Regions from separate parts of the Intrasporangium calvum DSM 43043 genome, predicted to be linked through region 2. Evidence: riboswitches for the same ligand, from Rfam matches in the RefSeq annotation. Region 2 holds a riboswitch; the other holds the start of a gene.

Region 1 (11,185 bases), 1.4 Mb from region 2:
CGGCTCGCAGCAGCTCCGCGACGGCTTCGGCGCTGCGGGCCACCTCGGCCTGGTCGAAGCTGGCCGCCGAGACGCTCGGGATGCGCACGAGCGCCTCGAGGTCCGCCCGGAGCTGCGGCATGAGCGTCGCGACCCGGTCGCGCACGGCTTGGATCTGGTCTGCAGTGAGCACGTCGTCAGTCACGGTCCGACCCTATCGACCCCATCAGAGATCACGGCGGCCGGTCGTACCCGCCCGAGCCTGTTTCAATGTGGGGGTGCGCCTGACCCGCGATGCCGTGCGGCGGGCTCTCGACGCGGTCCCGCGTGAGGGCTTCCTCCCGGCGTCCGCCCGGACCGCTGCCGGTCGGGACGCCCCCATCCCGATCGGGCACGGACAGACCAACTCCCAGCCCCGGACGGTCGAGACGATGCTGCGGCTCCTCGACGTCCAGCCCGGGCAGCGGGTCCTCGACGTGGGGTCGGGCTCGGGGTGGACCACCGCTCTCCTCGCCCACCTCACCGGCCCGGACGGATGGGTCCGGGGCGTCGAGCTCGTCCCCGAGCTCGCCCAGTGGGGCGCGGAGAACCTCGCCGCGACCAGCCTGACCTGGGCTTCCATCTCACCCGTCGTCGACGACGTCCTCGGCGATCCCGAGCACGGGCCCTACGACCGGATCCTCGTCTCCGCCAACGCGCGTTCACTGCCGGACGAGCTCGTCGAGCAGCTGGCCGACGGCGGGCGCATGGTCATCCCCGTGAACAGCCGGATGGTCGTGGTCGAGCGCCGGGGAGGCGAGGCCCGCACCAGCGAGCACGGGGCCTACCGCTTCGTCCCGCTGCGCTGAGGCGGGGAGAGGCTGGACGGAGCACGCCCGCCGAGCACCTAGAGTTGTCCTCGTGTTCGGACGCAAGAAGACCGTGAACGAAGCGCTCACCCCGCAGGACGCGTCGCCGCGCCCCGGCGCGAAGAACCGGCCGACGCCGAAGCGGCGCGACCAGGAGGCCGCCAACAAGCGTCCGCTCATCATCACCGACCGCAAGGCCGCCCGGTCCAAGGACAAGGTGGCCCGCCGAGAGGCGATGGCCAAGCAACGGGCCGGCATGCTCTCCGGTGACGACCGCTACCTCCCGGTGCGCGACAAGGGCCCGCGTCGCCGCTTCATCCGCGACTCCGTGGACGCGCGCTGGAACATCGGCGAGTTCATCCTGCCGGTCATGCTCCTCGTCCTGCTCATCAGCTTCGTCGGTTCCGACTGGGCGACCATGCTCGTCTTCGTCCTCGTCTACGGGCTCATATTGGTGGCGATCATCGATGCGGTGATCATGTGGCTGCGCACGAAGAAGAAGGTCGTCGCGAAGTTCGGGCAGGCCGAGAAGGGTGACGCGTTCTACGCGGTCATGCGGGCCTTCCAGATGCGCCGCACCCGGATGCCGAAGCCGGCGGTCGACCGCGGGCAGCATCCCTCCTGAGTCCTGCCCACGAGGTCCTCGTATGCCGCTGGGCTGGCTCCTCGCCGACCTGACCTGAGATCGACGCCGGCTGCCGTCGTCTCTCGAGGGCGTCGTCTCGCCAGCCCTCCTCCTCAGACCTCCGCGTCGGTCCTGCCAGCACCAGAGCCGCGGTCACGCGACCGGTCGACGAGGTCCGCGAACCCGAGCGGCATCCGCGTCACGGCGTAGGTCGCGAAGTACAGCTTCACCACCGTGCCGTCCGGGTGCCGGACGACCTCGAGCACCTCGCCCCGCTCGCGCCCGGCGACGGCGCGGAAGCGGTCCGGGGCCTCCGCCGCGAACCGGGTCTCCGACAACGTGTCGTCCGTGAGGCGCGACCACAGCTCGCCGTCGCGGACGAAGAAGATGAGGGGCGACCCCTCGGACCACCACTGGCCCAGCAGCTCGGCAAGGTCCGGCCGGGGTGGCTCCGGCGACCAGACGGGCTCGATCGACGGTTCCACGTCGATGACGGCCTCGATGAGGTCAGCGGCGAGCGCGAGCGGCTCGGCACCCGAGGTGACGTTGGCGAAGACGACCGCGCCGACCTGCTCCCGCCGCCGGACCCGGAGCCCGGTGAGGTAGCCGGGCATGGCGCCGCCGTGCCCGACGAACACCCGGTCTCCGCGCCGGGCCATCCCGAAGCCCAGGCCGTAGGCGCCGGTCCAGCCGTCGACGTCGGTCATGATGAGCGGTCGGCACATCTCCTCGACCGTCTCGGGGCGCACGACGCGGTCATCGGGGTCGGCGAGGTAGGCGGCATACGCCGCCAGGTCCGCGACCGTGGACCAGAGTCCTCCGAGCGGCGCGGTGGCATTGAGGCTGAAGAGGGGCTCCTCCTTGGCGCTGCCCGCGTAGGGGTCGATCTGGTAGCCCCTCGCCCGGTCCTCCGCAGGTGTGAGGCCCGTCCTCGTCATTCCGAGGGGCTCGAGGATCCGCTCGCGGACGACCTGCTCCCACGGCCGGCCGGTGACCCGCTCCACCACCTGCCCGAGCAGGCCGTACGCGAGGTTCGAGTAGTGGAAGGCGTGGTGCGCCGGAAGAACCTGCTCGGCCACCTCGGCTCCGGCGAGGAACGCCTCGCGCTCAGGTGCGCTCAGGCTCTCCCAGATGTTCCCGATCGGCTCGCGCTGCAGCCCCGACGCGTGCGCCATCATCTGACGCAGCCGGACCGTGGCGTGCTTGGTGCCCGGCAGGTGGTCGGCGAGCGTGTCATCGAGCGTGAGGAGTCCCTCGTCCCGGAGGGCCATGACCGCCAGGGCGGTGAACGTCTTGGTCACCGAGCCGATGAGGAACGGTGTCGAGTCGCCGGCCGGCACCGCGGCATGGTCGCCGTCGCCGAGAACAGCCGACCCGACATGGCCGGACCAGACGAGCCGCCCCTCGCGGACCACCCCTGCGCTCACGACCGGCGAGCGCCAGCGCCGCTGCGCCGCGCTGACCCGGGTGATCAGGTCGCGCTGGAGCGAAGGCGACAGCGAGGAGCCGGCTGGAGACCCCGCGGCGCCGGCCGGGGTCCGGCGCACGTCCTGCTGGGTCACTCGGGCCCTCGGAGACTCATCGGCCCGTACACGACGGCTTCACCGTGGCGCAGCGTCACCGACTCCACCCCGGCCGCGAGCAGGTCACGCCAGGACTCGCCGAGGTAGTTCTCCGCGTCGCTCTGCGTCGGAAAGCCGCGGGTGGCGAGGGCCGGGTCCGCCATCGTCTCGCCGTGGGAATCGAAGTACAGCCACGTCCAGTCCGAGCTCATCCCGTCACCCTAGACGGTCCAACGCAGCGATCGCGGGGGGCTTTGGGCGCACGAACGATCTCGTGACGATGCCGTCCTGCCGCGAGGACCGACTGTCGCCAAGGTCACCCCTGACCCGGTCCGCGCCGTTTGACGCGCATCGGCTCCGTCTGCCACAGTTCGACTTACCGATGGGCAATGGGGCAAGCCGGTGAGACTCCGGCGCTGACCCGCAACCGTGACCCCGGCCGCCGACGACCTCGGCACCGGGACCAGCCGGAAAACCCGTGTCCATCCGGCTCCCCATCAGTCTGTCGTGGAAAGCGGACCGGAGACACCAGGCCAAAGGACACACCTCCGACCTCGGTGCCCCACCGCAAGGAGGTCAACGTGTCCTTTGCCCATCGCGTCCCCGTGCGGGTCGCCCTCGCCGCGCTGCTCGCTGCAGCCATCAGCATCCTCTCGCTCGCCCCCGCCCACGCTGCCGCCTACCGGTTCTGGGGCTTCTACCAGCTGGCCGACGGGAAGTGGGCCTTCGCCCAGAAGGGTCCCGACCAGATCGTCCCCGAGGACGGCTCGGTCGACGGCTGGCGCTTCGCCGTCGCAGACATGAACGACACCCGCTTCCCACGGGCCACTCTGACGTTCGACCAGGTCTGTGGCTCGACGGCGGCCGAGACCGGCAAGAAGCGCGTCGGCCTCGTCATCGACTTCGGTCGTCCGGCCGATGCCGCGGACGGCGCCACTCCCCCGGAGCCGCAGGCGATCTGCGCCGTCGTCGACTCGACGGCGACGAGCACTGACGTCCTGGCCGCCGCCGGGGACCTCCGCGTCGAGAACGGTCTCGTGTGCGCGGTCGCGGGCTACCCGGCCACGGACTGTGGCGGCGAGGTGAAGGAGCTGAGCGCCGAGGCGAAGGCGGCCGACACCCCCGTCCAGATCTCGGCCCCGTCCACTGCACCGACCACGTCTGCCGCCCCCTCGGCCGCGGCGACCGCAGCCAGCGCACCCGCGGTGGAGACGTCGAGCGGAACGAGCACAGCGGCATACGTCATCGCTGCCCTGGCCCTGTTGGCGCTGCTCATCTTCGTCGTCGCGCGGTCGCGCGCCGCCAACCGCCGGGACGCCTGAGCGCCTCCCGCATGAGCGCCCGTGAGCGGCTCCAGCACCCTGCAGCCTGGTGGCTGTGGGGGCTGGGGCTCGCGACGGCTGCGTCACGGACGACCAACCCGGTCGTCCTCCTCCTCGTCATCGGCGTCTGCGTCTTGATGGTGGTCGAGCGGCGCGACCCCTCGACCCCCAACCCGCTCGTCGCCTTCCTCGTCATCGGGGCAGCGGTCGTGACCTTCCGCGTCCTCATGACCGTCGTGCTCGGCAACGGGATCCGAGGGGAGACCGTGCTGGTCACGCTGCCGCGGATCCCGCTGCCGGAGTGGGCGGCGAGCATCCGGATCGGTGGTCCGGTCTCCCTGGAGAGTCTCCTCTTCGCCGCCTACGACGCCCTCCGGCTCGCGGCCATCCTCGCGTGCATCGGCGCAGCCAACGCCCTCGCGAGCCCCCGCCGGCTCCTGCGCTACCTTCCCGCGACCCTCTACGACGTCGGCACCGCCGTCGTCGTCGGCCTGACGTTCGCACCGCAGCTGCTCGCAGACGCGCGCACGGTCCGCTCCGCCCGGGCCCTGCGGGGGCACGACGGTCGGGGCCTCCGCGAGCTGGCCCGGCTCACCGTCCCCGTCCTCGAGACCGCCTTCGAGCGGTCGCTGGGCCTCGCCGCGTCCATGGAGTCACGGGGCTACGGCCGCGCGGTCCGCACGACGCCCGGCGGGCGACGCGCTGCCTCCGCCCTCGCCCTCTTCGGCGCGCTCGGGGTCCTCGCGGGCCTCTACGGCCTCCTCGACAGCTCCGTCGGCGGGGCCCTCGGGCTCCCGCTCCTGCTCGTCGGTCTGCTCGTGGCCGGCGCGAGCCTCGTCGTGGGCGCGTCCCGGGACGGCCGGTCAGGGCACCGCCGCGACCGTTGGACGTCGACCGAGTCCCTCACGGTCGCCTGCGGGGCGGTGGCGGGGGGCGTCCTGGTCGCGGCGGCAGCGGGCGCCTGGGCGGGCATCGTCCCGACTCAGCGCGCCGAGCCGCCTGCGGTCCCCCTCCTCGCCGTGCTGGCCGTGCTCGTCGCGGCGCTCCCGGCGTGGTTCACGCCCCGACCTCGGAGGGTCGCATGATCACGTTCGACCACGTGACCGTCCACTATGCCGACGCCCCCGCCCCGAGCCTGCGCGACGTGACGCTGCGCATCCCTGAAGGTGAGCTCGTGCTCGTCGTCGGCCCCACCGGCAGCGGCAAGTCGACCCTGCTGCGCACCATCAACGGCCTGGTCCCCCACTTCAGCGGGGGCACCCTCACCGGCAGCGTCGTCGTCGAGGGCCACCCCACCTCCACGCACCGGCCCCGCGACCTGGCGACCGTCGTCGGACTCGTCGAGCAGAACCCCGCCTCGACGTTCGTCACCGACGTCGTCGAGGACGAGATCGCCTATGGCATGGAGACGATGGGCCTCGACCCCGCGACGATCCGTCGGCGGGTCGAGGAGACGCTCGACCTCTTCGGACTGACCTCCCTGCGCAACCGTCCGCTGACGGCGCTCTCCGGCGGGCAGCAGCAGCGGGCCGCCATCGCCGCCGTCTTCGCCGCCGGACCCCGCATCCTCGTGCTGGACGAGCCGACCTCGGCGCTCGACCCCGTCGCCGCCGAGGAGGTTCTCGCCTCGTTGCACCGCATCGTGCACGACCTGGGCGTGACCGTCGTCCTCGCCGAGCACCGCCTCGAGCGGGTCGTCCACCACGCCGACCGCGTCATCCTCATCGACGAGGGGCGCACCTCCGACCTGCTCGACCCGGCGGTGGCGATGGCCGACTCACCGATCCACCCACCGCTCGTGGCGCTGTCCCGGCTGGCCGAGTGGTCACCCACTCCCCTCTCGATCCGGGACGCCCGACGCCGCGCGGGCGGCCTCCGCGAGCGGCTCGCCGAGCTGGCCCCGCTGGGCGCACTGGGCGCACTGAGCGCACCGACCAGGCCGGGCTCGGACACGGTTCGGACGACCCGAGCCCGGATCCTCCGCGGGGGCCGGCCCGTCATCGACGACCTCACCCTCTCCCTCGCCTCCGGGACCGTGACCGCCCTCATGGGACGCAACGGCGCAGGCAAGTCGACCCTGCTGGGAGCCTTGGCCGGACAGCTGCCCCTCGCCCGCGGGTCCGCCCGGATCGGCACCGAGAGCGGCTGGACGGACCCTGCCGCCCTGCCGGCCCGGCGCCGCGTCGCCCTCGTGGGGCTCGTGCCCCAGCAGCCGGAGCTGCTGCTCTATGCAGAGTCCGTGGCCACCGAGTGCGCCGCCGCCGATGACGACTTCGGGGTCGAGCCCGGGACGACCCGCAGGATCCTCGACCGGATCTCTGGTGGGCTCGACCCGGACCGGCACCCACGTGACCTTTCCGAGGGCCAGCGACTCGAGCTCGCACTGGCCGTCATCCTCGCCGGCTCCCCGAAGGTCCTGCTCCTCGACGAGCCGACGCGAGGACTCGACTACGGGGCCAAGCAACGACTCAGCGCCGCCCTCCGTGAGCTCGCCGCGGCCGGGACGACGGTGCTGCTCGCCACCCATGACGTCGAGCTCGCGGCCGAGGTCGCCGACCGGGTGGTGATCCTCGCCGACGGGGAGGTCGTCACCGACGGTGGGGTCCGGGAGGTGCTCTCCTCCTCCCCCGCCTTCGCCCCGCAGGTGACCAAGGTGCTCCTGCCCCAGACCTGGCTCACCGTGGATGAGGTGGCGGCGGCGTTGGGACGGTCGGCATGACCGTCATTCCGTTCGGTCGACCGGCGGCGGCCGCCCTGACGCTCGTGGCCGGCATCGGCGTCATCGCCTTCGTCTGGCCGTTCTTCGCCTCCCCGGAGTTCGTGCGCAGCCACGGGAACGACACTCCGTGGCTCTTCGCGGGGATCCTCGCCCTCCTGACGTTGGTGGCCCTGGCCGAGGTCACCGCAGGGCGGCTCGACGCGAAGACGATCGCCGTGCTCGGGGTCACCGCGGCCGCCGGCGGCGCGATGCGGGTCCTCAGCGCCGGCACGGCGGGCCTCGAGCCGATGTTCTTCGTCGTCATCGTCGCGGGTCGGGTCCTCGGCCCGGGAGTCGGCTTCGTGTCCGGCGCCCTCGCCCTGCTGACGGGCGCCCTGCTCACGGGAGGCGTCGGACCGTGGCTGCCGTTCCAGATGATCTGCGCCGGCGGGGTCGGGCTGGGCGCGGGCCTCCTCCGCGGCCGGCCCGGTGCCCGCTCCGAGCGCTGGGTCCTGTCCGGGTACGCGTTGCTCACCGGCCTCGTCTACGGGCTCTTCATGAACCTGTGGTTCTGGCCCTTCCTCGGGGCCAACGCCCCGACCGGCATGGGCTTCGTGCCCGGGGCGTCGGTGGCCGACAACCTCGGTCACTACGGCGTGTTCTACCTCGCGACGTCGCTCGGGTGGGACCTTCCGCGTGGCGTCCTCAACGCCGTGCTCGTGGTCGTCGCCGGACCGGCCCTGCTCCGGGTCTTCCGCCGTGCGGCCCGCCGCGCTGCGTTCGGCTCGCCGGTCATCTTCGACGCACCCTCCCCCAGCACGATGCGATCCGCGCCGCCCGACGTCCGGCCCGGCGAGCCCGGCAGCGCGCCGACCCGACCCGACCCCACACGCCGATGACGACGAGAGCCGCGACCACCACCTTGGTCACCGGACCCGTGCGCAGCGGGAAGAGCCGACACGCCGAGGACCTCGTCGCCCTCCATCAGGACGTCCTGTACGTCGCGACCGGCCGTCCGTCGGATCAGGACGACTCCGCCTGGGCCGAACGGGTGCGCGCCCACCAGCGGCGTCGTCCCGACAGCTGGCGCACCCTCGAGACGGTCGACCTCGACGCCGCATTGGCTGGCGCGTCGGGTCCGGTGCTGATCGACTGCCTCGGCACGTGGCTGACGGGACAGGTGGACCTCGTGGGCTGGGAGGACCTGGACCGGGCCGCGCAGCACGTGCGCGAACGCTCGGTGTCCCTCGTGGAGTCGCTCTGCCGCGCGAGCCATCCCGTCGTGGTCGTCACCAACGAGGTCGGCTGGTCCCTCGTTCCCACGACCCCGTCCGGCCGGCTCTTCCAGGACGAGCTCGGCAGGCTCAACGCCCGCGTGGCAGAGGTCGCGACTGCGGTCCACCTCGTCGTCGCGGGGCGCGTCCTCGATCTCTCGGGGGCCCCGGTCGTTCCCGAGTCGCTCCCCCCACCGACGCTCGATGCGTGACTCCTGGCGGCTCAGCGCCGGGACGTTCCTCGTGCTGCCGGTCGAGCCGCCCACCCGGGTCGACCGCGTCGTGGCCGAGGGCGCCATGGTCCTCGCACCCGTCACCGCCCTCCCCGCCGGCATGGTGTGGACCGTCCTCGCCGTCGGTGCCCAGAAGGAGCTCCTCTCCCCGCTCGTCGCGGCCGTCCTCGCGCTGGTCACCACCGCGCTGCTCAGCCGGGCCATGCACCTCGACGGCCTCGCCGACCTCGCCGACGGCCTCACGTCCGGGCCGGACCGGTCGCGTGCCCTCGAGGTGATGAAGAAGGGCGACACGGGCCCCGCCGGGGCAGCCGCCCTCGTGCTCGTGCTCCTCCTCCAAGCGGCTGCGCTGGGGGCACTCCTCGGCTCGCCCGCCGGGGCGGCGCTCGCCGTCATCGCCGTCGTCTCGAGCCGGCTCGCCCCGGCGGTGGCCTGCCGTCGGGGGGTTCCGGCCGCGCGGCCCGGAGGGCTCGGGGCCGCCGTCGCCGGAACGGTCCGACCGTTCAGCCTCCTGGCCGCGGTCGTCGGGGTCGTGCTGGCAGGTGCCGTCACGCTCGCGGCCCTAGAGGCCGGGCCGTATGCCGCTGGGTTCGTCGTCGGGGCGGCCCTCCTCAGCGCGTGGCTCGTGACGCACCACGCGGTCCGACGGCTCGGGGGTGTCACCGGTGACGTGATCGGCGCGGCGATCGAGGTCTCCCTCGCGGTGGCCCTCGTCGCAGCGCACGTCGCGCTCGGAGTGCCCGGCGGGCTCTGAGCGGGACGGCGCGTTGCGTCGGGGTTGGTCAGGACTCCCGGACCTGCACCTCGACGAACGGCGGCTTCACGACCCTGGCCTCCACCGCCCGGCCCCGGACGTCGATCTCCACGGTGTCGCCCTCGGCGACGTCGGGGTGCAGCAGCGCGAGCGCGATGCCCTGCTTCAGGGTCGGTGAGAAGGTCCCGGACGTGACCTCGCCGACCTGGGTGCCGTGCACGGAGACGGCACAGTGCGATCTCGGGATACCGCGCCCGGTGACGAGCAACCCCCGGCTCAGCCGAGGCGGGTTCGCCTTCTCCGCGAGCAGCGCGTCCTTGCCCCAGAAGGTCTCCTTCTTCCAGCCGACCGCCCAGCCGGCCCGCGCCTGGACCGGGCTGATCTCCAGGGACAGGTCCTGCCCGTGGAGCGGGTAGCCCATCTCGGTCCGCAGCGTGTCTCGGGCCCCGAGCCCGCACGGCTTCCCTTCGAACGGGGCCATGGCCTCCACGATGGCGTCCCACAGGGCCGGCGCATCATCCCAGCGCGGGACCAGCTCGTACCCGCGCTCGCCCGTGTAGCCCGTGCGGCACACGATGACAGGCGTGCCCCGCCAGTCGGCCTCGACGAACGACATGTAGTCGTGACCCGTGGGCAAGCCGAGCGCGTCGAGGACCTCGTCGCTCCTCGTACCCTGGACGGCGATGACGCCGTACGCGTCGTGGAGGTTGGTGACCTCGATGCCGGCCGGCGCAGCGGCCTTGAGGCGGCGCACGACCTCGGAGGTGTTGGCGGCGTTGGGGATGAGGAAGACATCCTCTTCGGACCTGAGGTAGACGATGAGGTCGTCGACCACACCTCCGGACTCGTCACAGCAGAGCGTGTACTGCGCCTGACCGGTGCTGATCCGGCGGATGTCGTTGGTGAAGCAGGAGTTGACGAACTCCGCCGCACCCGGTCCCTGCACCGAGGCCTTGCCCAGGTGGCTGACGTCGAAGACCCCGACACGTTCGCGGACCGCCGTGTGCTCGGCGACCACTCCCCCGCCCGGGTACTCGATCGGCATGTCCCAGCCGCCGAAGTCGGCCAGCTTGGCGCCGAGTGCGACGTGACGGTCGTGCAGGGGTGAGGTCAGCGGGGAGGTCGTCCCCGACATCGTTGTCGTCATGCGGTCAACTTAGCGCGGCCCCCGCAGCCTTATCATCGTCGCCACATGCGTCGACCGGCCGGCAACCGGTGCGGTCGACACCAGGGCAGTCGCCCACACCTCGACAAGGAGTCCCTCGTGGCCAACCTCACCCTCTCCACCCGCGCCGCCGCTGAGGCGCCGGGTGACGCACTCGTCCTGGGCATCGTCCAGGGGGCAGACGGAGCGAACCTCGCTCCGGGCCACGGGCTGCCGCGGAAGACGGTGACCCACCTCGAGTCGGTGATCGCAGACCTCGACCTGACCGGCAAGGCCGGGGAGGTGACCGCGGTCGCCGCGGTGCCCGGCGTCACGGCCCGGGTCGTCGTCCTCGCGGGGATCGGTGAGCTCAGTGGGCGGACGGACGGGGACTCGCTCGAGGACGTGCGCCGCGGCTTCGGGGCTGCGACCAGGTCGCTGAACAAGAAGAAGAAGGTCGTCGTCAGCGTCCCCGGAACGTCCGCGGCGCTGGTCGCCGCGACCGCCGAGGGAGCGGCCCTCGGTGCCTACACCGTCTCGAAGGCGGGGTCACCGAGCACCGAGGGCGTCACGGCCATCGCCCTCGCGGGGCCCACCGACGCGGCAGCCCGCAGGGCCGTGAAACGGGCCGCGGTGCTGGCCCAGTCCGTCGGCTACACCCGGGACCTGGTGAACCTGCCCCCGAACCTGCTCTACCCGGCGACATTCGTCGACTCCCTGGCCGAGCGGGTCAAGGGCAGCAAGGT
Region 2 (11,052 bases):
GGTCGCGGCCAGGGTGCGCTCGGCGAGAACGACGAGGGCCGGGTCGACGGCGTCCATCAGCCGGCGGTAGATGTCTCGTCCGGCACCCTTGAGGACGAAGAGGATGGCGACCGTGATGAGCAGGCCGATGACCGGGTCGGCCAAGGGGAAGCCGACCATCACGCCCACCGCGCCGAGGACGACCGCGAGCGAGGTGAAGCCGTCGGTGCGGGCGTGCAGTCCGTCTGCGACGAGGGCGGCCGACCCGATCTGCCGACCGACCCGGATGCGGTAGAGCGCGACGAGCTCGTTGCCCGCGAAACCGATCAGGCCCGCGACGACGACCACCCACGGATAGGTGAGCGGCTGCGGGTCGACGAGCCGCCGGACCGACTCCCACCCGGCCAGGACCGCCGAGAGCGCGATCATCGCGACGATGAACACCCCGGCCAGGTCCTCGGCCCGACCGTAGCCGTACGTGTAGCTGCGGTTGGCCGGCCGGCGGGCCAGGACGAACGCGATCCACAGAGGCACCGCGGTCAGCGCATCGGAGAAGTTGTGGACCGTGTCCGCGAAGAGCGCCACCGAACCCGTGACGACGACGACCACGGCCTGCGCCAGGGCCGTCGCGAGCAGGGCCACGAGACTGATCTTGACCGCCCGGATGCCCTGGGCACTCGACTCGAGGGCCGGGTCGACCGAGTCCGCAGAGTCGTGGCTGTGTGGACGAAACACCTCCCGGAACCAGGCGAGCGGTCCGGTCCCATGCTCGTGCTCGTGGTCGTGGTCGTGCTCGTGGTCGTGCTCGTGGTCGTGGTCGTGCTCGTCGTCGTGGTGGCCGTGCCCGGTCCCTTCGAGGGCGCTCATGCGCCTCAGCATAGGGAGGCGGGAAGCCTCAGATGGGGTCGGCCGCGGTGAGGGTCTGCCACGCGGAGCGGATGTGCGCCTCGACGGCCTGCTCGGCGTCGTCGGCGCGGCCGTCCACGATCGCGGCATAGATCGCCTCGTGGTCGCGCCGCAAGACCTGAACGACGTCCTCCCAGGCGTCGAGACGACGGAAGCGGTCGAGGATCGGCAGCCGCATCGACTCGCGGATCGCGACCGTCATGTCCGCGGCCAGCAGGTTGCCGGCGGCCGCGGCGATGCCCACGTGGAAGGCGGTGTCGACGTCGTTGAACCGCTCACGGGTGATCCCGGGCTCGCGCATCGCGTCGACCTGCCGCTGCAGCTCGTCCAGCTGGTCGGCCGACGCATGCTTGGCGGCGAGGCGAGCGCTCAACCGCTCCAAGCTGATCCGCACCTCGACGACGTCAGGCAGGGGGAAGTTCGCGAGGGCCACGTGCAGCCGGAGCAGGCGGGTCAGCGCATGGGCCGAGACGGACGTGATGGTCGTGCCGGCCGTCGCCCCGGTCCCGACCGCGGACCGCACGACCCCTTGGGCCTGAAGGGTCCGGACCGCCTCGCGGACGGCTGCCCGGCTCACCTCGAGCAGCCGCGCCAGCTCGCGCTCGGGCGGGAGGTGGGCACCGACCTCCAGCTCACCGGTGAGGATCCGCTCGTCGACCCAGTGCAGGACCTTCTCGAACGCCTGGGGGCCGGCCCCCGGCTGCTCGTGGGCGGGCGCGTCGACTGGCACGGGAGAAGCATGCCACCCGGGGTACACCTACCGGAAGAGAGTGGTCTGACCTCTTGACAGCATCGCCGAGAGGGGCCTACTTTCAACCGCATCTCAGTGGTCTGACCACTGGCTCCCGCCCACCGTCGTGCACATCGGAGGACCTGTGACCGCCGCAGCCCTGTTGCCCACCGCTTACCAACCCGACATCGCCCCGGTCGCAGACAGCCTCACGGCGTCGGCCCTCATCGCGCTCCTGCCCCTGCTGACGGTCTTCCTCACGCTCGGGGTCCTGCGCTGGAAGGCGCACTGGGCCGGCCTGTCCGCCGTCGCGGTCGCGATCATCGTCGCCTGGCTCTTCTTCGAGATGCCCGTCGGCCTGGCCGCCCTCGCCGCGACCGAGGGCGCGGCCTTCGGGCTGTTCCCCATCATGTGGATCGTCTTCACCGCGATCGTGCTCTACCAGGTCACGGTCCGCTCCGGCCACTTCGAGGACCTGCGGGCGACCTTCCACCTCATCTCGGACGACCCGCGGATCCAGGCGATCATCATCGCCTTCTGCTTCGGTGGCCTGCTCGAGGCGCTCGCGGGCTTCGGCGCCCCGGTCGCCATCACCGGCGTCATGCTGATGGCCGTCGGGTTCTCGCCGCTGCGCGCGGCCGCCATCGTCCTGCTCGCCAACACCGCGCCCGTCGCGTTCGGCGCGATCGGCACCCCGATCATCACGGCGGGCACCCTGACGAAGATCCCCTACACCGAGATCGGCGCCTACGTCGGCCACCAGACCCCCGTCATCGCCCTCTTCGTCCCGCTCCTCCTCGTCCTCATGGCTGACGGGCGGCGCGGTGTGCGGCAGGTCTGGCCGGTCGCGGTCGTCGTCGGGCTGGCCTTCGCGGTGTTCCAGTGGTTCTCCGCCACCTACCTGTCCGTGGAGCTCACCGACATCATCGCCTCCCTCGGCGCCCTCGCAGCAGCGGTCGTCTTCCTGCGCTTCTGGCAGCCGCAGGGCCGCGAGGAGGCGCTCGACTCGCTCCAGGTCGAGCGCGAGCGCGACCTCGCCCTGGTCGGGGCCGGCGCCCCCGCCGCCTCCCGGTCCGGATCCGCCGGGGGCCACGCCGCCGAGCCGCTCGCCGTCGACGACCACCACGCCTCGATGGCCGAGCTGGACGCCCGGGCCCGGTCGCTGAATGCGGGTCGGATCACGATGGCGCTCTTCCCCTACCTGCTCGTCATCGTCGTCTTCGCGATCGCCAAGCTCATCCCCGCCGTCAAGGAGTGGCTCGGCGGAACCGACGTCAAGGTCCCCTGGCCCGGGCTCGCCGGCGAGGTCCTGACCCACTCCGGCAAGCCGAGCGCCGCCGCGACCTACACGTTCCCCTGGCTGAGCTCCCCCGGCACCATGCTGCTGATCTGCTCGCTCATCGTCGCGTTCGTCTACGGCGTCGGCCTCAGCGGCTGGGGCAAGGAGTTCGCCGCCACCGCCCACAAGATGCGCTTCGCCTTCCTCACCGTTGCCTCCGTCCTCGCGCTGGCCTACGTGATGAACCTGTCCGGCCAGACGATCACCATCGGCACGTGGATCGCCGGGGCCGGCGCGGCCTTCGCGTTCCTCAGCCCGCTCCTCGGCTGGATCGGCACGGCCGTCACCGGCTCGGACACGAGCGCCAACGCGCTGTTCGCCACGCTCCAGCAGACGGCTGCCCAGAACATCGGCATCGACCCGACGCTGCTCGTCGCCGCCAACACGTCCGGCGGCGTGGTCGGCAAGATGATCAGCCCGCAGAACCTCACCATCGCCGCGACCGCGGTCGGCCTGCTCGGGCGCGAGTCCGACATCTTCCGCAAGGTGGTGCCGTGGAGCATCGGCCTCATCCTGGTCGTGTGCCTCCTCGTCGGGCTCCAGTCCTCGGTCCTCGCCTGGATGCTGCCATGACCGCGCCGACACCCGCATCGGACCTGCGCATCGCCCTCTTCGCGACGTGCTTCAACGACACGATGTGGCCCGAGACACCGAAGGCCACGGTCCGGCTCCTCGAGCGCCTCGGGTGCCGGGTGGAGTTCCCGACGGAGCAGACGTGCTGCGGGCAGATGTTCACCAACACGGGGTATGCCGCTGACGCCCTTCCGCTCGTCCGCCGGTTCGTCGACGTGTTCGGGGACTACGACGCCGTCGTCGCACCGTCCGGGTCGTGCGTCGGGTCCGTGCGCGAGCAGCACCGGATGATCGCCGAGGGCGACGAGACGCTGATGAGCCGGGTCGACGAGGTCGCTCCCAAGGTCTACGAGCTGTCGGAGTTCCTCGTCGACGTCCTCGGGGTCACCGACGTCGGCGCGTACTTCCCGCACCGGGTCACCTACCACCCGACCTGCCACTCGCTGCGGATGATCCGGGTCGGGGACCGTCCGCTCCAGCTGCTGCGGGCCGTCCGCGGGATCGACCTCGTCGAGCTCCCCGGTGCGGAGGAGTGCTGCGGCTTCGGCGGGACCTTCGCGGTCAAGAACCCGGACGTCTCCATCGCGATGGGCTCCGACAAGGCCCGCAACGTCCAGGACACGGGCGCCGAGGTCGTCGTCGCCGGCGACAACTCGTGCCTCTCCCACATCGGCGGGATCCTCGGCCGGCAGCGGTCCGGCGTGCGCACCATGCACCTGGCCGAGATCCTCGCCTCGACCGAAGGAGACCCGGCATGACGACCCAACCGAGCGGGCCCGTGGGAGCGAGCCCAGCGGCATACGCCCCCCTGCAGGAGACCTCGCCGACCTTCGTCGGGATGCCGAAGTTCCCCAAGGCGGCCCGGGCGGAGCTGGCCAACGCGCAGCAACGCAAGAACCTGCGCCACGCCACGCACACGATCCGCACCAAGCGCGGCAACGTCGTCCGCGAGATCGACGACTGGGAGGCCCTGCGGGTCGCCGGAGCCGACCTCAAGGACGAGGCACTGACCCACCTCGGCGACTACCTCGAGCAGCTCGAGTCGAGCCTCACCGCCAACGGCGCCGTCGTCCACTGGGCGCGAGATGCGCAGGAGGCCAACCGGATCGTCCTCGACATCGTCCAGTCCAAGCACGTCGACGAGGTCGTCAAGGTCAAGTCGATGGTGACCCAGGAGATCGAGCTCAACGAGGCTCTCGAGGCGGCCGGCATCAACGCCTGGGAGACCGACCTCGCGGAGCTCATCGTCCAGCTCGGCCACGACCGGCCCAGCCACATCCTCGTCCCCGCGATCCACCGCAACCGCAGCGAGATCCGCGAGATCTTCCTCCGCGAGATGGGACAGGTCGGCCGGCCCGCCCCCGCGGACCTCACCGACGACCCACCCCGGCTCGCGGAGGCCGCGCGACTGCACCTGCGGGAGAAGTTCCTGCGCGCCAAGGTCGGCATCTCCGGAGCCAACTTCGCCATCGCCGACACCGGGACGCTCGTCGTCGTCGAGTCCGAGGGCAACGGGCGGATGTGCCTCACCCTGCCCGAGACCCTCATCTCCGTCGTCGGCATCGAGAAGGTGCTGCCGACCTGGGAGGACCTCGGGCCGATGCTCCAGCTGCTCCCCCGGTCGAGCACCGGCGAGCGGATGAACCCGTACACGACGATGTGGAGCGGCGTCCACGAGGGCGACGGACCGCAGGAGGTCCACGTCGTCCTGCTCGACAACGGCCGCAGCCACGTCCTCGGCGACCGGCTCGGGCGACAGGCCCTCCGGTGCATCCGCTGCTCGGCCTGCCTCAACGTGTGCCCGGTCTACGAGCGCACCGGTGGGCACGCCTACGGCTCGGTCTACCCCGGACCGATCGGCGCGGTGCTCAACCCGCAGCTGCGCGGGACCGCGAGCGACATCGACAAGTCGCTGCCGTACGCGTCCAGCCTGTGCGGGGCCTGCTTCGACGCCTGCCCGGTGCGGATCAACATCCCGGAGCTGCTCGTCGAGCTCCGCGGCACGGTGGTGAAGAATGCCGGCAACACCCCGGAGTCCGCGGCGATGAAGGCTGCGGCGTGGGTGCTCTCCGACCCGAAGCGCCTCGCTGTGGCCCAGCGAGCCGCGACGACGGCGGGACGTCTCACCGGCGGCAAGCCGCTGCGCTCGATCCCCGGCCTCGGGGCCTGGACCAATGCCCGTGACGTGCCGTCCCCGCCGAAGGAGTCGTTCCGGCAGTGGTGGGCCCGCGAGCGGGGGAAGGGAGACGGACGATGAGCGCGCGAGAGGAGATCCTCCAGCGGGTACGAGGTGCGGTCGCCGACGTGACGACCCCAGTGGGCCAGCGTCCTGTCGCGCCGGCCCGGACGATGCACGACCTGAGTGACGCCGGCGCCCTGGAGCTGTTCGCCGAGCGGGTGGCGGACTACCGGGCGACCGTGATCCGGGTGGCGACCGCTGACGTGCCCGCCACCGTCGCCGACGCCCTGGCCCGGCTGGGCTGCCGCTCGGTCGTCGTGCCGAGTGGTCTGGACCCGGCCTGGACGGCGGGCCTGGACGCGGCGGTCACCGTACTGCCCGAGGTGGAGGCGACCAGCCACGCCCAGCTCGACGCGGTTGACGCGGTCGTCACCGCGGCCAAGGTCGGGATCGCCGTGACCGGCACGATCATCCTCGACCACGGCCCCGACCAGGGCCGGCGCGAGCTCACCCTCGTGCCGGACACCCACGTCTGCGTCATCGGCGCGGACCAGGTCGTCCCAGACGTGCCCGACGCCGTGGCGCGGCTCCGGCCAGAGGTCGGGGCTGCGCAGCCGCTCACGTGGATCAGCGGGCCGAGCGCGACGAGCGACATCGAGCTGAACCGGGTCGAAGGCGTCCACGGACCGCGCAACCTCGTGGTCGTCATCGCGGAGTGACCTGCTGGACCGAGCAGCCGCACTGGTTTGAGGTGGACGGGCCGAGGATGTGCCGGCGCGTCCACCTCAAACCCGGAAGTCGGTGAGGGCTGCGACGAGGGACTCGAGGTCTCGCGGGCTCGGGGCACCACCCCGGGAGACGTCCAGGCGGTCGGCGAGCTCGAGCACCCAGGGCCGGCGCAACCGGGCGCGGGCCAGCAGCCCGGTGTCACCCAGGAGGGCGCCCGGATCGCCCTGGAGCACGCGACCGGCCTCGACGACGGCGACCTCGGTGGCCCAGGCCAGCGCGAAGTCGACGTCGTGGGTCGAGAGCAGGACGGTGGTCCCCCACTCCTCCAGGCGGTGCAGGGCCGTGAGCATCTCGTCGGCGCCCGTGGCGTCGAGCCCGGCGGTCGGCTCGTCGAGGAGCAGGAGGCAGGGCCGCATCGCGACCGCCCCGGCGATGGCGACGCGCTTGCGCTGCCCGAAGGACAGCTGGTGGGTCGGGCGCTCGGCCAGCTCGCGCAGGCCGAGCACCTCGAGCGCCTCGTCGACCCGGGACCGGACCTCATCCTCGGCGAGGCGGAGGTTGAGCGGTCCGAAGGAGACGTCACGGGCCACGTCGGCCGCGAAGAGCTGGTCGTCGGGGTCCTGGAGGACGAGCTGCACCTGCTGACGATGGGCCGTCAGGCCGGCTCTGCTGTGCCGCAAGGCATCCGGGCCGACACGAACCTGGCCGGCGTCCGGTCGCAGCGCACCGGAGAGCACCCGGAGGAGCGTCGTCTTGCCGGAGCCGTTGGCCCCGAGGAGCGCCAGCCGCGACCCGGGTCGCACGTCGAGGGAGGCAGCGCACAGGACCGTCCGTCCGCCGTAGGAGACGGTGACAGCGCGGGCTGCGAGGCTCAGGTGACCCACCTCAGGACCCTCCCATCGTCAGCGCCGCCGTGGTGATCGCACCGAGCGCCACCAGGCTCGTCGCCACGAAGGGCAGCGAGGTCCGGCGAGGAGGGTCGAGGGAGGGCAGGCTGCCGGTGTAGCCACGCCCGGCAAGGCCTTCCTCGAGGCGCCGAGCCCGGTCCCACGACCGGACCAGGAGTCCCGCACCGAGGGCCGCCGAGCTGCGCAGGGTGGTGCGGCGGTCCCGGTAGCCGAGGCGGGCGGCCTGGGCCTCGCCCATCTGGACGACCGTGGCGAGGAGGACCAGGACCAGCCGGTAGACCAGACCCGCGACGTCGATGCAGGCATCGGGCACCCGCAGCCGGCGGAGGGCGCCCAGCAGGTCCGCCATCGGCGTCGTCGCGGCGATCACGAGGACACCCAGCGTGCCGGCGGTCCCGTGCCCGAGCACGGACAGGGCCGACCGCCTCGTCTCCTCGGTGACGGCGACCCCTGGCCCCCCGTCCCACCGGAGGCTCACGAGGACCGAGAGCGACCCCACGACGATGAACGCCAGCGGTGCGGCCACGCTGCGGGCCAGGACCCGCGGCGAGACCTGCGCCGGGCCGAGCAGGATCGCGAGGGCCGCGGCAGCGGCCAGGACCGAGCCGGGCCAGACCGGCAGGCTGATCCCCACCCCGACGAGCCCACCGGCGAGGAGCACCTTCTCCCCGACGGCGCGTCTCCGCCACGGTGAGGCCCAGGCCGCATCATCCAGAGCGAACCCCGTGCTCATCCGCGGTCCGCGGAGGAGTCGGATCTGCCGGAGACGGCTGAGTCGCTGGGGGTGGCGGCCGGCTCGCCGGCGCGGCGCCGACGGCGCTCGTGGATCCGACCGACGACGTAGCCGAGGGTGATCCCGCCGAGCCCCGCCTGGAGGGCGAAGAGGCCCGACTCGACCTGGCTCGACTCCGGCCGGAAGAGCGGCTCGAACCACGCCTCGTAGGCGGGATGGGCCGACTCGATGAGATCCATGGCCTGCGAGTCCGACCCCGGATATGCGTCCGCGCCGCTCTCGCCGCGCTGAGCTCCGAGGACGAGGGCCAGCCCGACGACGGCGACGATCGCCAGGACGAGGAGACCGTTCACGGCGCGGCGGCTCATCGGGGCGCCTCAGTCGCGCGGGTGACGGCAGCCGGCAGCATGTCGAGCCGTTCGAGCTCCGGCCGGGCGATGTCGCCGAGCAGACGCAGCACGAGCACCGCGAGCAGGCCCTCGACGACGGCGAGCGGGACCTGGGTCACGGCGAAGACGCCGAGGAACTTGGCCATGGCCCCTGAGAAGCCGGTCGCCGGGTCCGGGAACGCCAGGGCGAGCTGCGTCGCGGTGACCGCATACGTCGCGAGGTCGGCGAGCGCCACGGCGGCGAAGACGGCGGCCGTGTGGTTGACGCGGCGTACGGTGCACCAGACGAGGTAGGCCGTCCAGGGACCGGCGACGCCCATGGAGAAGACGTTGGCGCCGAGGGTGGTGAGGCCGCCGTGGGCGAGGAGCAGCGCCTGGAAGAGGAGCACCACGGTGGACAGGAAGGCCATCACCGGCGGACGGAAGAGGACCGCGCCGAGTCCCACGCCGGTCGGGTGGCTGGACGACCCGGTGATCGAGGGCAGCTTGATCGCCGAGAGGAGGAACGTGAACGCTCCGGCGGCGCCGAGCAGCAGCGTCGTCTCGGGGCGTTCCCGCCGCTCTCTGGCGACGGCACGGCCGCCGTGGATGACGAAGGGGGCTGCGGCCAGGGTCCATCCCGCCGCGTGCAAGGGCGGCAGGAAACCTTCAGCGATGTGCACAGTTCACTCCTGGATGACGCGTCCACTGGAACAGCCGTGCCAGGCTCGTATCTGACTCCCGGCCGCAGGTGCGACCGGTCACAGTGGCGCGACCGTCCCGGACTCTCACCGGGTTCCGTGCGCTGGCACAGTTGGGTTCGGCGAGTATGGCACGTCACCCCGCTGGGCCGTCACGCGAGCGGTGGCCGGACCCGCGTCCCGTAGAGGTGAGAGTCCGCGAACTCCGTTGCGGCCAAGGCCCACCCGACGATGATGACGGCAGCCTGCCGGAGGTCCGCAGCCTCCACCTGGGCTCCGATGTCCGAGAGGGTCCCGCGGAGGATCTGCTGGTCGGGCTGCTCGGCGTTGGCCACGACGACGACGGGGCAGTCCGCGCCGTAGTCGTCGACGAGGGACGCGGCGAGCTCGCGGGCCCGCCGGATGGCGAGGTGGAGCACCAGGGTCGCTCGGGACCGGGCGAAGTGGGCGAGCGACTCGGTGTCCGGCATCTTCGTCGAGTCCCGCTGGGCGCGGGTGAGCACGACGGTCTGGGCGACCTCCGGCACGGTGAGCTCGCGCCCGACGAGGGCGGCCGCAGCGGCATAGGCCGGCACCCCCGGCGTGACGTCCCACGGGACGCCGGCCCGGTCGAGTCGGCGGGTCTGCTCGGCGACCGCGGAGTAGAGCGACGGGTCCCCCGAGCAGAGACGAGCGACGTCCACACCACGCTCGTGCGCGGCGACGCAGTGCGCGACGATCTCGTCGAGGTGGAGGTTCGCCGTGTCGACCAGCGTGGCCCCGTCGGGGCAGTGCGCGAGCACCTCGCCGCCGATGTACGTCCCGGCATAGAGACAGACCGCGGACTCGGACAGGATCCGGACGGCGCGCAGGGTGAGCAGGTCGGCGGCGCCCGGTCCGGCGCCGATGAAGTGGACGGTCACGTGGTCTCCGGCTCCGAGGTCGAGATCGGGTGCGGGCGCGGCTTCGTCGCGGCCCACTGGGTGATGGTCCGGGACGGCTTCCACCCGGTGAACGAGCCGATCGGCTCGAGGTCCTCGACGGCGATCCGGCTCACCACGCCCCCGTGCAGCCGGTGGGCGGCCAGGATCGTCATCTCGGTCTCGACGGTGACCCCGTGGACGACCAGCCGGCCCCCGGGCCGGAGCACGCACCACGCCGAGCGGATCAGGGAGCCGTTCGCTCCCCCACCGATGAAGATCGCGTCCGGTGCCGGGAGGATGCCGGTGGCATCGGCGGCGCTCGCGACGACCACTTCGAGCGTCGGGACTCCGAGTCGGTCGGCGTTGGTGCGGATCCGCTTGGCGCGCAGCTGGTCCCGCTCGACTGCGTAGACGCGGATCCGGGGATGCTGGCGGGCGAACTCGATGCCCACCGACCCGGCGCCGGCACCGAGGTCCCACATGACGTCGCCGGGCTGCGGCGCGAGATGGGCGAGCGCGGCCGCACGGATGATCCGCTTCGTCAGCTGCCCGTCGTGGTCGAAGGTGCTGTCGTCGAGGCCCGGAGCCAGGGAGCGGGCAACGGATCCGGGATCGGGGACGCACTCGATGCACACGAGGTGCAGACGTGGAGCGGCGCCGTGCTCCCAGGAGCCCGCGATGCCATCGGTGCGCGACTGCGTCGGGGTCCCGAGGTCGCCCAGCACGGTGAGGCGGCTGGCGGCGTAGCCCTCCTCGGCGAGCAGCGCAGCGATGCGGCTGGGCGAGTCCTCACCGTGCGTGAGCGTGATGAGCCTCGCCGCGGGTGACAGATGGCGGCGCAGCCCGTCGAAGTGGCGCCCGACGAGGGTGACGACCTCGGACTCCTCTGCGCCGCAGCGCATCTCGGCACGAGCCAGCGAGACCGAGGACACCGCGGGACGGATCGTGACGGCGTCGGCGCCGAGGAGGTCGACGAGGGTGCTGCCGACGCCCGACACGAGCGGG

The links. Region 2 has a riboswitch for cobalamin ahead of INTCA_RS04060 (energy-coupling factor ABC transporter permease). Riboswitches for the same ligand answer to the same signal wherever they lie in the genome.
Region 1: linked by a shared signal. The riboswitch ahead of INTCA_RS10185 (SCO2322 family protein) and the one ahead of INTCA_RS04060 (energy-coupling factor ABC transporter permease) in region 2 are both predicted to bind cobalamin.

What each region holds. Positions count from the first base shown of each region.
Region 1 is NC_014830.1:2,247,343-2,258,527, forward strand. It holds gene INTCA_RS10160 (dipeptidase) at 1-184, opposite strand, end outside; gene INTCA_RS10165 (protein-L-isoaspartate O-methyltransferase family protein) at 252-827, shown strand; gene INTCA_RS10170 (DUF3043 domain-containing protein) at 880-1,452, shown strand; gene INTCA_RS10175 (serine hydrolase domain-containing protein) at 1,566-3,014, opposite strand; gene INTCA_RS10180 (hypothetical protein) at 3,011-3,226, opposite strand; cobalamin riboswitch at 3,352-3,500, shown strand; gene INTCA_RS10185 (SCO2322 family protein) at 3,596-4,336, shown strand; gene INTCA_RS10190 (energy-coupling factor transporter transmembrane component T) at 4,348-5,421, shown strand; gene INTCA_RS10195 (ABC transporter ATP-binding protein) at 5,418-7,055, shown strand; gene INTCA_RS10200 (ECF transporter S component) at 7,052-7,933, shown strand; gene INTCA_RS10205 (bifunctional adenosylcobinamide kinase/adenosylcobinamide-phosphate guanylyltransferase) at 7,930-8,520, shown strand; gene INTCA_RS10210 (adenosylcobinamide-GDP ribazoletransferase) at 8,513-9,295, shown strand; gene gcvT (glycine cleavage system aminomethyltransferase GcvT) at 9,324-10,442, opposite strand; gene INTCA_RS10220 (leucyl aminopeptidase) at 10,560-11,185, shown strand, end outside.
Region 2 is NC_014830.1:881,778-892,829, reverse strand. It holds gene INTCA_RS04105 (cation diffusion facilitator family transporter) at 1-846, opposite strand, end outside; gene INTCA_RS04100 (FadR/GntR family transcriptional regulator) at 875-1,615, opposite strand; gene INTCA_RS04095 (L-lactate permease) at 1,761-3,527, shown strand; gene INTCA_RS04090 ((Fe-S)-binding protein) at 3,524-4,285, shown strand; gene INTCA_RS04085 (LutB/LldF family L-lactate oxidation iron-sulfur protein) at 4,282-5,784, shown strand; gene INTCA_RS04080 (LutC/YkgG family protein) at 5,781-6,425, shown strand; gene INTCA_RS04075 (energy-coupling factor ABC transporter ATP-binding protein) at 6,492-7,319, opposite strand; gene cbiQ (cobalt ECF transporter T component CbiQ) at 7,321-8,076, opposite strand; gene INTCA_RS04065 (energy-coupling factor ABC transporter substrate-binding protein) at 8,073-8,444, opposite strand; gene INTCA_RS04060 (energy-coupling factor ABC transporter permease) at 8,441-9,127, opposite strand; cobalamin riboswitch at 9,153-9,304, opposite strand; gene cobM (precorrin-4 C(11)-methyltransferase) at 9,298-10,047, opposite strand; gene INTCA_RS04050 (bifunctional cobalt-precorrin-7 (C(5))-methyltransferase/cobalt-precorrin-6B (C(15))-methyltransferase) at 10,044-11,052, opposite strand, start outside.